DNA from 3 places in the Sphingobacterium thalpophilum genome. Region 1 is predicted to be linked to each of the others. Evidence: riboswitches for the same ligand, from Rfam matches in the RefSeq annotation. Region 1 holds a riboswitch; each other region holds the start of a gene.
What was found. A riboswitch is a leader RNA that binds a small molecule or an ion and turns the genes downstream of it on or off. The one in region 1 is predicted to bind thiamine pyrophosphate.

Region 1 (4,253 bases):
ATATCAGTTGTTAAGGGTCCTAAGGTATAAAATGGTGCTTCGTCACAACAAGCCAATTGCTTGTCCATATTCTCTTTGATCAATTGCATAGGAACATGGCCCGGACCTTCGATCATCACCTGAACATCGTGTTTCCAGGCGATCTTGGTGAGCTCGCCCAGTGTTTCTAGCTCCGCAAATTGAGCAGCATCGTTTGCATCTGCAATGGCTCCTGGACGGAGACCATCGCCAAGTGAAAAAGCAACATCATATCGCTTCATAATCTCACAGATCTCCTCAAAATGGGTATAGAGAAAGTTCTCTTTGTGGTGGAAAAGACACCATTTGGCCATGATAGACCCTCCTCTGGAGACAATTCCCGTTACTCGAGAAGCGGTGAGATGGATATAACGAAGCAGTACGCCGGCGTGTATGGTAAAGTACGAAACACCCTGTTCGGCCTGTTCAATCAAGGTATCTTTGAATATTTCCCAGGTAAGGTCCTCGGCCACCCCCTTCACTTTTTCGAGCGCCTGATAGATCGGTACTGTACCGATTGGAACGGGCGAGTTACGGATAATCCATTCGCGGGTTTCGTGAATATTTTTGCCAGTGGATAGGTCCATGATGGTATCGGCTCCCCAACGACAGGCCCATACTGCTTTCTCAACTTCTTCCTCTATACTTGAGCTTACAGCACTATTGCCAATATTGGCATTAATTTTAACAAGAAAGTTGCGCCCGATAATCATGGGTTCACTTTCAGGGTGATTGATATTATTGGGGATGATTGCTCTTCCGGCAGCGATTTCCTCACGGACAAATTCTGGTGTAATTGCTTTATCATGTGTTCTGGCACCAAAATTCTGTCCTTTATGCTGATGATCCATTCCGGGGGTACTGGTCGTGAGCTGCTCGATACGTTGGTTTTCACGGATAGCAACGTACTCCATTTCTGGGGTAATGATGCCTTGCTTAGCATAATGTAATTGGGTAACATTACTACCTGGAGAGGCTACTTTCGGTTTATGGCTATACGCGAATCGGAGTTCATCCAACGTTGAATCAGAAAGGCGTTTTTGTCCATATTCAGAGCTGATGCCAGGCAGCTGTATGACATCCTGACGATCTAAGATCCACTGTTCGCGAAGGCGCGGGAGGCCTTTTCGGATATCGATATGGATGGTGTCATCGGTATATGGTCCAGAAGTATCATAGACTGTTACCGGGGGATTAATTTCTACTTCTCCATTCGTTAATTTGGTTGGACTCAAGGAGATTTGACGCATAGCGACTTGAATAGGAAATAGTTTTCCGGATACAAAAATTTTCTTTGCATTTGGAAAGGGCGATTGCGTAATTTTTTCAGCTGTCATTTTTTTCTTATTGGGGTGAATTACTCGGTTCGATTGATTTTTGGGGAATAGCTATCCGCCCTGGGACGCGGTGATTAAAATAATCTGATCGTGCGGTTTTAGTGGTGTCGTAGCCCAGTCCTTTTTGGGTATGACTTTGTTGTTAATAGCTACAGCCACGCCCTGAGTTTGGCCGGATAATTCCAAAAGCAACAAGCCTTCCAATGAAGTAAGCGAGGGGTCGAAAAATCGAATCTGATGGTTTATTGTAAGTTCCATTCCTTAATTTTTTTGGTAAAACTTTAGGAATGGCTACACAAAGGCACAGCAATGCACCTTGTAGACAGCTCACTTTTCCCTACGCCAGTATGATCCGGATCAGGTTCTAAGGGTAAAATCTCAGCCTGCACGAGCAGACACCCCTAAAGTTGTGACTAAGATAAGGTTATTTTTATGAAAGTTGCAAGAATTTTATTTTGCAGACTTGGGTTTATTGTACAGGAAAGTACAGGTCAGTATGTGGGAAATATTTGATATATTAGTTTTTTGAATCAGCTAAAACAATTTAACAACCACCAAGAATAGTATCTTTTAATGCGTAGGATTTTATTGACAACATTGTTGTGTATCGCTAGCAACACTTATGCCCAACCTAAAAACAACTGCAGCGCCGTGCAGTTGACATGCGAACATTTGGTCAATCCATTGGGTATTGATGCAATTCACCCAAGACTTAGCTGGCGACTTGAGGACCAACGTAAAGGTGCGGTACAACAGGCTTATCAGATCTTTTTAGGGCAAGATTCGCTGGCACTGCTGCGAGAGACCAAAGATAACTGGGATAGTGGCAAACAGTTCAGCTCGGCTATGTTAGTGTCCTATAATGGCGCACAGTTAAAGCCACAGACCAAGTACTTCTGGAAGGTTAAAGTATGGGATAAGGATGGTGTATCAACACGTTCAGAAATAGCATCGTTCGAAACGGGCATGATGGGAATGGACCTTTGGAAAGGAAAATGGATCAGCGACAATAAGGATATTCATGCGCGAGAAACGCCTTATTTTAGAACAGAATTTAAGGCAAATAAGCAGATAAAATCTGCCCGCGCATATATTGCCGCAGCAGGATTATATGAACTTTCCATTAATGGCCAGCGCGTTGGCGACCATCGTCTGGATCCAATGTATACTCGATTTGACCGACGGACATTGTATGTCGTGACGGACGTAACCCAGCAGCTTCAAAAAGGAGAGAACGCCATTGGCGTTGTTTTGGGGAATGGCTGGTATAATCATCAACCACTGGCCGTTTGGAATTTTGATAAAGCACCATGGCGGGCCCGGCCAACATTCTGTTTAGAACTGAAAATCGTTTATACAGATGGAACGACGGAAACCATTGTTTCGGATAAGCAGTGGAAGACAGCGTCAGGACCAATCACCTATAATAATATTTACACTGGTGAGCATTACGATGCAAGACTGGAAATACCCAACTGGGATAAACCAAAATACGATGATTCGGCCTGGCAGGCTGTTCAGTATAGAAATGCGCCATCTGCACATATCGTTTCCCAACAGATGGTACCGATTCGGCTCGTGAAGTCCTATAAGCCGAAATCAGTGACAAAGATAGACCAACGTACCTATGTGTTTGATATGGGCCAGAATATGGCCGGGATTACAAAAATTAAGGTGAAAGGAGCTGCGGGTACTATGCTGCGTATCAAGCATGGTGAGCGGTTGTTGGCGGATGGGCATCTTGATCAGTCCAATATTGATGTTTATTATCGGGGCGATAAGGAAAAGGAGCCCTTTCAGACCGATATATTGACCTTAAGTGGTCGGGATGATGAGTTTATGGCCAAGTTCGGTTACAAAGGGTTTCGTTATGTCGAGGTTAGCAGCAGTGCGGCAATTGCATTGGATAGTTCGGCTGTGACCGCTTATTTTATGCATAGTGATGTGCCCGCCATTGGACAGCTCAAGACGTCATCAGCGTTGGTCAACAAACTATGGGAAGCGACCAACAATGCCTACTTGTCCAATTTGATGGGCTATCCTACAGACTGTCCGCAGCGCGAAAAGAACGGTTGGACAGGGGATGGGCACCTTGCGATTGAAACAGCTTTGTACAATTTTGACGGGATAACAATTTATGAAAAATGGATGGCGGATCATCGTGATGAGCAACAGGAGAACGGTGTCTTACCCGATATTATTCCAACTGGGGGATGGGGTTATGGTACAGCGAATGGTTTGGATTGGACAAGTACCATTTCCATCATTCCCTGGCAGATCTATCAGTTTTATGGAGACCCACGTGCATTAGAAGAATGCTATCTTAATATCAAACGCTATGTCGATTATGTCGACGGAATCAGCCCATCTGGGTTGACGACTTTTGGGCGTGGAGACTGGGTGCCAGTGAAGTCACAGTCGAATCTGGAGTTGACCTCCTCGGTTTATTTTTATGTGGATGCGACCATCTTGGCTGCTACGGCTAAATTGTTTGGATACACAGCAGATCAACAAAAATATGAACTGCTGAGCAGTAAAATTAAGACGGCCATCAACGCTAAATTTTTAGATGCTTCCAAGGGTATTTATAGCAATGGAACACAGACTGAACTGAGTGTTCCACTCTATTGGGGTGTGGTACCTGACGAAATGAAAGCCCGGGTTGCAGCCAACCTGAATAAGAAAGTGGAAGAGACCAACTTTCACTTAGATGTAGGGGTATTGGGTGCAAAAGCATTATTGAATGCGTTAAAAGATAACGGTTATGCAAAGACAGCCTATAAGGTTGCGGTACAAGATACCTACCCGTCTTGGGGATGGTGGATAGTAAATGGCGCGACAACATTGTTGGAGAACTGGGATTTAAAAGCAACCCGTGATATTTCAGACAACCACATG
Region 2 (4,253 bases), 400 kb from region 1:
ATGAATTATAACGCGAAACTGCACATTTATCCGATTATCATTCAGTTGTTGATATTGCTGTTGTATAGTCCCAGCGCAGCATCGCAAACAGTAAAATCGCTAACAATAGCTAGCCCAACGCATGCAGTTCTTTTTGTAACCAATGAGTCCGATAAATCAACTGATTTTATCATGCGTCTACACGAAAAAAATGCTGCTGAGATTTTCAAACAAGTGCCTTTTAGCACAACAAAGTTACTGGTCACAAAAACCGATGCAAAAAAACTCACATTCATCGTTAAAAATCACCAATGGACTATCGACGTATTGTCATTGAAGCAACGTCATGCCATGATCTTGTTTGATGGATTAGCCAAACCCAAGATCATATACGATAGTAATACCTATCTGGCAGCAGCCAAACCGATATTAAACACCAGCACACAAATTGCGTCAAAGAAAGCTTCGGCACAATATAATGCCTCACATTTCTTTGACTCAATCGCACAAGTTCAATTTATTCCATCCGGGCAATATGCAGCGGCTATTATCGCAAATCCCGCTCTTCCTCTTTATTACAGTTAGCGTAAGAATATATGTGACGGCACTTATGTAATGCAGCAGTTTTCGGACGAAAATGCGGTGCAATCCGGTGCAATTATGACGACTGTATATGAAGAAGGCAAAGAGATCACATCGAACAATCTTTCCGGGGGAAATAATTATTACAACAAAAGATGCTATAATCAATTCGGACTTATCGACTCCATACAGTACCTTCGCAATAGTAAGTGGAGCAGCAGTACAATTTACCGGTATCTTCCAAATGCCATTGTTTCCTACGATCCTACATTTGAATCGGCGATGATTTATCACTTGAACAGTAAACTCCAGGTTATAAAAAGTGAATCCATTCATTTTGTCTATCAACGGAGAGACTGGACCATTTACAGTTATGATCAACAGAATCGAATTACTGAAGAGATTTCGGGTAGAAATGATCAAAGAGAAAGTCGCGTCCGCTATCAGTATGATAGTCCGGAAACAAGTGACTACTCACTACGCCAAACCTTCGATCAAAGCAATCGACTGACAGCCGAAATCAAGCGATCATACCGAGCCAACGAAACGATTGATGAGTTTTATTATGAGGGTGTATTACAACAAAAATCTATTGTAAAAGACCTCGGAAACTGTACCTACGAAAGCTTGATCTATAACAAGGAGGGAAAGTTAACAGCAAAATACATACAGGTAAAGAAAACCAACTAAACGAACTGAAAAACTGCACCAAGCTCAGACTATAAGATTCGTGATTTTGATAAAAAAATATGCGACAAAACACGGCAAAAAACACATTTCTGCACTAATTTTGATAGCGATACATAAACGTCAAATTGAGAAAAAGAAAACTGATCAGTCAACACCATCCCATACTCTATTTTATTGCTGTATGGGCGAGAAGAGTGCGGCGCAAAGCCGTTTGGCTATTTGATAATAAGAAATACAGCACAGCTAAATCAGCTGAAAAACTTCCCTTTCGTATTAAAAAGCATCAGTCTGTCTTATTAAAAAAACTGGGCGAAAATAATATGCAATTGCAGATTAACAAAGTTACCAACCTAAAAATTGCAGCAGCACAGATTAATAGCATTCTGATCAGACCGAAGGAAACCTTTTCATTTTGTAAACTCGTGGGGCTCCCCACCGTAAAGAAAGGGTATCTGCCCGGCATGGAGTTATCCTTTGGTGAAGCAAGAGCGGGTATTGGCGGTGGAATCTGTCAAATATCCAACCTCATCCATTGGCTTGTTATCCATAGTCCACTCAACGTCAATGAACGTTATCACCACTCTTTTGACCCTTTTCCTGACGATGGCCGTGTTTTGCCATTCGGTAGTGGAGCTACCGTCTTTTATAATTATCGCGACTATCAATTCACCAACAACACGCCTTACACCTTTCAAATAAATCTCTGGTTCACAGACAAATGTTTAGAAGGTGAATTGAGGATCGATCAAGAACTGGATTTTGCGTACCATATCTTTGAAAAAGAACATCAATTTCTTAAAATAGACAATCAGTTCTTTCGTAAAAATGAGATTTGGCGCGAGAAGTTTTTAAAGTTTCAGGGTGGAAAAGTTTTAGAGACAGAACTCTTGACCAAAAATTTTGCCCGGGTTACCTATACCCCTGTTGAATATATTGAAATTAGTGCCGATCAAAATCCGGCCGATTAATTCAACAAGCTAATGATCGAAAAATGATGGATATGAAAAGTCCTCTTTTTTGTTTAAGTTTGGTCTGGCTTTGGGGGTATTCTGTATAGAATTGAGATAGTCCCTTTGAACCTGATTCGGTTTATACCGGCGTAGGGAAAAGCAAAAATCCACTGTACAGCATATTCCTTTACTGCACAGGCTATCGCTCTTCTTCCCTCCAAGGCCACACAGTACATCTTAGCATATGTAAAAAGAATGGAAGATTCAATTATCAATTTATTAGAACAGCTGAGGGTCGAAAAACCCCTTGTACACAACATCACAAACCTAGTCGTGATGAACAATACTGCCAACGCACTTTTAGCCTTAGGAGCGTCCCCTGTGATGGTACACAGTCCATTAGAAGTACGCGAGGTTGTCGATATTGCACAAGCTCTTGTCATTAATATCGGCACCTTGAGTGAAGATACTGCAGAAGCTATGCTTGTTGCTACCGAACATGCCAATACCATTGGACGGCCATGGGTACTTGATCCTGTTGGTGCTGGGATATCGGCATTCCGCAACGATTTATTATCCAATCTACTGGATCTCAAACCAACGGTTATTCGTGGAAATGCATCAGAAATCATGACGCTGTACAATTTCAACCAACCGAACACAAAAGGAGTCGACAGCACGACAGCAAGTAAAGATGCCCTCCGATTTGGCCAATTATTACAAGAGCAAACCGGCTCCATTATCTGTATTTCTGGAGAAGTAGACTATATTCTTTCACAGCAATACCGGGTTGAAGTTTTTAATGGCAACCCTTTAATGACACAGGTAACTGGACTTGGCTGTAGTGCTACTGCGCTTATTGGTGCATTTCTAGGTGTTACAGACCACTATTTTGAAGCAGCTGTTGCCGGTGTATCCATTTTGAGCTTAGCGGGAGAACTCGCTGCCCAAACAGCAGCTGGCCCGGGTACCCTGCAATTGAATCTCTACGATGAACTCTATCAGCTCAATGCAGAACGCCTCAAATCGAAGCTCAAGATCAAACGCTATGCGCATTAATCCGCTTTTTCCCTACCCGCTATATTTGGTCATTTCTGAGCGGGACTGCTATCCTCAACATTGGCTCAATGTTGCCGAAGAAGCTATTATTGGTGGAGTCGATCTTATACAATTGCGCGAAAAAGCTGACGATCCGGCCACATTTTTGGATAAAGCCATCCGTTTAAAAAAACTGACCGATCATTATGGTATTCCGCTCGTGATCAATGATGCCGTAGCAATCGCTGCCCAAATCGAGGCATGGGGAGTACATGTGGGTCAAAATGATTTGCAACCGCTCGCTATTCGCGAAAAATATGGTGATAAATTAACGATAGGCTGGTCCATAGAAGACATGCAACAACTGGAAAGTCAACAAATGTACGCCGTCGACCACCTTGGTGTAAGCCCCATTTTTTCTACGAAAACAAAAGTAGATACGGTTACTGAATGGGGAATTGCAGGTTTAAAACAACTTCGGAGTAGGACGGAAAAACCATTGATCGCAATCGGAAGGATGAATTTACAAACAGCAGAAGAAACCTGGAACGCCGGTGCAGACTCCATTGCAGTCGTTTCGACCATATGCCAAAGTCAAGATCCCAGAGCTGCCAGTGCACAACTAAAAGAACTATTAAAATGACAAAAGATAAAAAATACCGCGTCCCTACCGTACTCAGCATTGCAGGGTTCGATGGTAGCGGTGGTGCAGGTATACAAGCAGATACCAAAACCATATCTGCATTAGGTTGTTATGCCATGAATGTTTTAACTGCCTTACCCGTTCAGAACACACAAGGTGTAAGAAATATTTATGAAATTCCTACAGCAGCCGTCCAGGACCAATTAGATGCTATTTTTGACGACATCTATCCCGATGCAATCAAAATAGGGATGGTACACAATATTGAACTTGTGGAGCTTATTAGCGCCTATTTAAAAGAATATAAAGGGCCTATCGTATTTGATCCAGTCATGGTATCGACCAGCGGGCACAAGCTCATTCACGATGAT
Region 3 (4,253 bases), 2.8 Mb from region 1:
CATTTCAGGAAGGAGTAATAGAAAGGTTGCTGCACTTGCCACAATATTAGAAATAAATACATAACCTATCCATTCATTTCTATACCAACCGGAACACCAAGTGCCCAAAGCACCACCATCTTTTATCAGATAGGGAACTAGCGCAATAAAGAATAGGTTAAGCATAACCATAATACCGATGTTGGCCAATTTAATAGCACCAAATCGAATAGGCCTTCCCTCCGATCTCAATTTCGCAAAAGGAACAATAGCTAAAGCATCCAATGCCAATATGAGGGCGAAATACTTCACATAGCTCTCGTAATCGGCATTGTAAGTTCCCTTATTCAACCAGCTACCAATAGTGCCAGCAAAGACTATGGCCGTAATAAAAAATAATGTTGCCAAAGAGGCAATGACGATAAAACTGTTATTGAAAACCTGCTTTTTATCCTTTTCTTCGACTTTTTGGAGAAACCTAAAAAAAGTTGTTTCCATACCAAATGCCAAAACGGCATTGATCATGGATGCCCAGGCGTACATATGAGTAAATATTCCGTAGGACGCAGGTGGATATTTGAGGACATACAATGGCGTCATGACGAAATACAGCATACGGGCTATAATCGTACTCAGGCCATAAATCATGGTCTGTCCGGCGAATTTTTTAAGTACTGACAAGGCGAAAAGACTTAAGATTGAACTCTTTTAACTACTTCAAAATAGGAGAAGCCCTTCATTTCGCCTTCCTTTACCTCAACACTTTCAACGATTGCACCCTCGGGTCCTTCTTGGCAGAACTCCAATAGTGAATCTAGCGCAAAATCGTCGCCCTCGCCCTCTATATAGACAGAACCATCTTTTAAATTGACAACAAAGCCTCTAACACCGACTTGATCTGCAACCGCCTTGGTTGTCAATCTAAAAAAGACACCCTGTACTTTACCTCTTATTGAAATATTCAAATGTTTCATCTGTAACTTATTTTTTCTTCCATCGGTTAGATGGAACTTACCATGACTATAGTTTCGTTATTATAGTCATGGACGGTTCAATAAGAGCAAAAGTACAGAAGTTTTGGGGAATTAAATACTACGCTAAACGTTTTACCTTAACATCTTCATTTAGGCGCATGTGTTCCATACCTTGCAACAACACAATCCCAGGTTTTTTACCCACTTCAAGGGAGCCAAATTCATCCTCAATGTTCAACGCGATAGCACCATTGATTGTAGCCCATTGAATAGTCTGCAAGAAATCCAGATCCTCAAAGTGCGCATGCAATACCTTTAGCTCCTCCAAAATGGACAATGTATCGTTTGAAGCTAAACTGTCCGTTCCGATTACTAAACGCTGTCCGGCATTCATAAAATTCTGAACCTTTGGCAATGTTCCCTCAATATAAAGGTTGGCCTTTGGACAGAGACACCACATCACATCACGATCCATACGTTCTACGAAATCCAAATCTTTAAGAGAGGTATAGGTGTTATGAACCAACAATAATTTATTTGGATAAGGCAAATAAGGAAGATAAGACTGAATCGAATTTCTTGCCTGCGCCTTAATCGCATCAGCATTTTTTCCTATACTTTTATAAAAGTCCAAGAACTCACCCATTTTATAACGGAACAGTTTATTCTCCTCTTCACTTTCTTGATTGTGAATACTGATAATATTTGTTTCCGGAACCATCTTCTTGAATTTTTTAAAAAGGACCTTCGAACAAGAATAGGGAGCGTGCGGAGTAATGGATACATGCCCATTCCTAAACTCTTGGGTCAACGATTTAGCCTCCTTTAACTTAAAGTCAGCTTCTTCAGGTTCAATTCCGAGCACCTCCACAAATGTGTGATATAATATCTGTGAATCTTCCTTCAATTTTGAAGAATTATCAGTGTTGGCGTGATCTCCGACTGCGACAATACCATTTTCGTACATATCTCGATCGGCTTTGGCCATAGCGTCATCTATTTTTTTCATCGATGCCGACCGCGTTGTCATCACCTTACTGAGAAAGCTCGGAAGCCCCGTACCTTTAGGAACAATACCTTTCATATGCGACAATTCAATGTGGCAATGTGCATTGATAAAACCTGGAATTATCACTCCTTCATATCTCTCAACCTTCGTTTTATCTGAAGGTGTAAATGAAGTTGGGTCATAGATACCTTGAATTACCCCCTCCTCATCTACCGAAACAATACCGTCTTTTATTGGCATTGAAGTAATCGGCAGAATATAATTAGCGCTTAAATATTTTAACATTTTATCTCCTCACTATCAATTTAGTAACTAAAATTTTTTGACCTGTATGAATACATACCTTTAGTAGAAAAATTCATGCCAAGGTACCTAAAAAGAACAATAAATACCAAAAACAACAATTTGCACAAATTTTTAACCAAAAAGAAATAATACCGCAAATCCGCTCTTTTTCATTTGTCATAAATTACTTCTTTATACTTCATTTCAATTTTAAATTTATATATTCGCAGCATCGAATAGGGGTGCCTTGTTTTGTCAGGAACACAAATAAAGGCTGAGATTATACCCAACAGATTAAATTCTGTACACCTGATCCAGATAATGCTGGCGTAGGGAGAGGTTAGTTAAATAGTGCGGTCATAGTAACCCCTTGCTATGATTTGTTTAACTCAAACAAAATACATTACCATGATCAAATTTTTGATTTGTAGCTCCTTAGCTACTATTTCAAGCCAAATTGCCATTGCGCAACACAATCTGACAATTAAAGCTGTAGACAATACCAATCAGACCCCCTTACAGTATGTTTCCATATCCATAGATGGACAAGCATCCTTTGCTGGCCAATCGGACAAAAATGGGCTGATTAAACTATATCGTATCAATACAGGTAAGCACCAGATCCAGGTATCTTCTCTTGGATATAAAACATGGAGCCAAAATGTGGATGTTAAAGACAATTTGGAGCTTACGGTAGCGTTAGAACCTAGTACAATTCAAATGGAAGAGGTGCTTGTTCAATCTACCCGTGCCAAAAGAAATGCTCCTACAACCTTTAAAAACATCTCCAAAGAAGAAATAACGCGTAGCAACCTCGGCCAGGATATCCCATTCCTTTTAAATCAGACTCCATCCGTGCAGGTCAATTCCGATGCCGGTGCAGGCATAGGTTATACCGGAATGACAATCAGGGGATCGGATAATCAACGAATCAACGTAACATTAAATGGAATCCCTTTAAATGATGCGGAGAGTATGGGTTCATTTTTTGTAAACCTTCCCGACTTTGCCTCTTCTACTGAGAGCATCCAAGTTCAGCGTGGTATTGGGACTTCGACGAATGGTGCCGGATCATTTGGAGCCTCATTAAATATTCAGTCCAATACGTTAGTCGAAACCCCTTACGCAGAACTCAACAATTCATTTGGCTCCTACAATACCTGGAAAAATACAGTCAAGGTAGGTACCGGACTAATTAACGACAAATTTGCCTTCAATGCCAGATTATCTCGAATCAGTAGCGATGGTTATATCGAGAGAGGTAGTTCAGACTTACAGTCTTTCTATGTGGATGGAGGCTATTATGGCAAGAAACATATTTTAAAAGGAATTGTATTCTGGGGAAAAGAAAAGACATATCAAGCCTGGAATGGCGTTCCTGAACCATTGATTACTGGCGATCGATCGCGCATGGATGACTATGCAGATAATGCACTCGAAATCTCGGGCGCAGAGAAGGATCGTTTCATGAACGCTGGCCGGAATTATAATCTATATACGTATCAAAATCAAACAGATAATTATACGCAGAAACATCATCAACTTCATTATACCAATATCCTGAACGACAAATTGACACTCAATACAGCCCTACACTATACAAGAGGTTATGGTTACTATGAAGAAATGAGACCGGGAGATAAACTAAGTAAATACGGTTTGCCTAACGTCATCATTGGTAAAGATACCATACAAAAAACAGATCTCGTCCGTAGGAGATGGCTTGATAATTATTTTTATGGCGTGACCTATGCCCTAAATTACAGACCGAATGATCAGCTTGAAATTACTTGGGGTGGAGCTTATAATCAATACAAAGGAAAACATTATGGCCAGGTGATTTGGGCACAATATGCATCAACCGGTTTTCTTGACGACAAATATTACTTCGGGAAATCACAAAAAAATGATTTCAGTAATTTCTTAAAGGTCGATTACAAACTAGACAAGTGGATATTAATGGCCGATATTCAATATCGGAATGTAGATTACCACATGTATGGTGA

Region 2: another riboswitch for thiamine pyrophosphate. It lies ahead of thiM (hydroxyethylthiazole kinase); the one in region 1 lies ahead of thiS (sulfur carrier protein ThiS).
Region 3: another riboswitch for thiamine pyrophosphate. It lies ahead of AACH28_RS13795 (TonB-dependent receptor domain-containing protein); the one in region 1 lies ahead of thiS (sulfur carrier protein ThiS).

What each region holds. Positions count from the first base shown of each region.
Region 1 is NZ_CP151087.1:125,144-129,396, forward strand. Features, by position in the region: gene thiC (phosphomethylpyrimidine synthase ThiC) at 1-1,355, opposite strand, end outside; gene thiS (sulfur carrier protein ThiS) at 1,407-1,613, opposite strand; TPP riboswitch at 1,673-1,768, opposite strand; gene AACH28_RS00525 (family 78 glycoside hydrolase catalytic domain) at 1,929-4,253, shown strand, end outside.
Region 2 is NZ_CP151087.1:5,473,894-5,478,146, reverse strand. Features, by position in the region: gene AACH28_RS24150 (hypothetical protein) at 1-564, shown strand; gene AACH28_RS24145 (hypothetical protein) at 595-1,251, shown strand; gene AACH28_RS24140 (VanW family protein) at 1,377-2,219, shown strand; TPP riboswitch at 2,282-2,374, shown strand; gene thiM (hydroxyethylthiazole kinase) at 2,457-3,260, shown strand; gene thiE (thiamine phosphate synthase) at 3,250-3,882, shown strand; gene thiD (bifunctional hydroxymethylpyrimidine kinase/phosphomethylpyrimidine kinase) at 3,879-4,253, shown strand, end outside.
Region 3 is NZ_CP151087.1:3,109,274-3,113,526, forward strand. Features, by position in the region: gene AACH28_RS13780 (polysaccharide biosynthesis C-terminal domain-containing protein) at 1-627, opposite strand, end outside; gene AACH28_RS13785 (acylphosphatase) at 672-953, opposite strand; gene AACH28_RS13790 (amidohydrolase family protein) at 1,072-2,247, opposite strand; TPP riboswitch at 2,476-2,601, shown strand; gene AACH28_RS13795 (TonB-dependent receptor domain-containing protein) at 2,656-4,253, shown strand, end outside.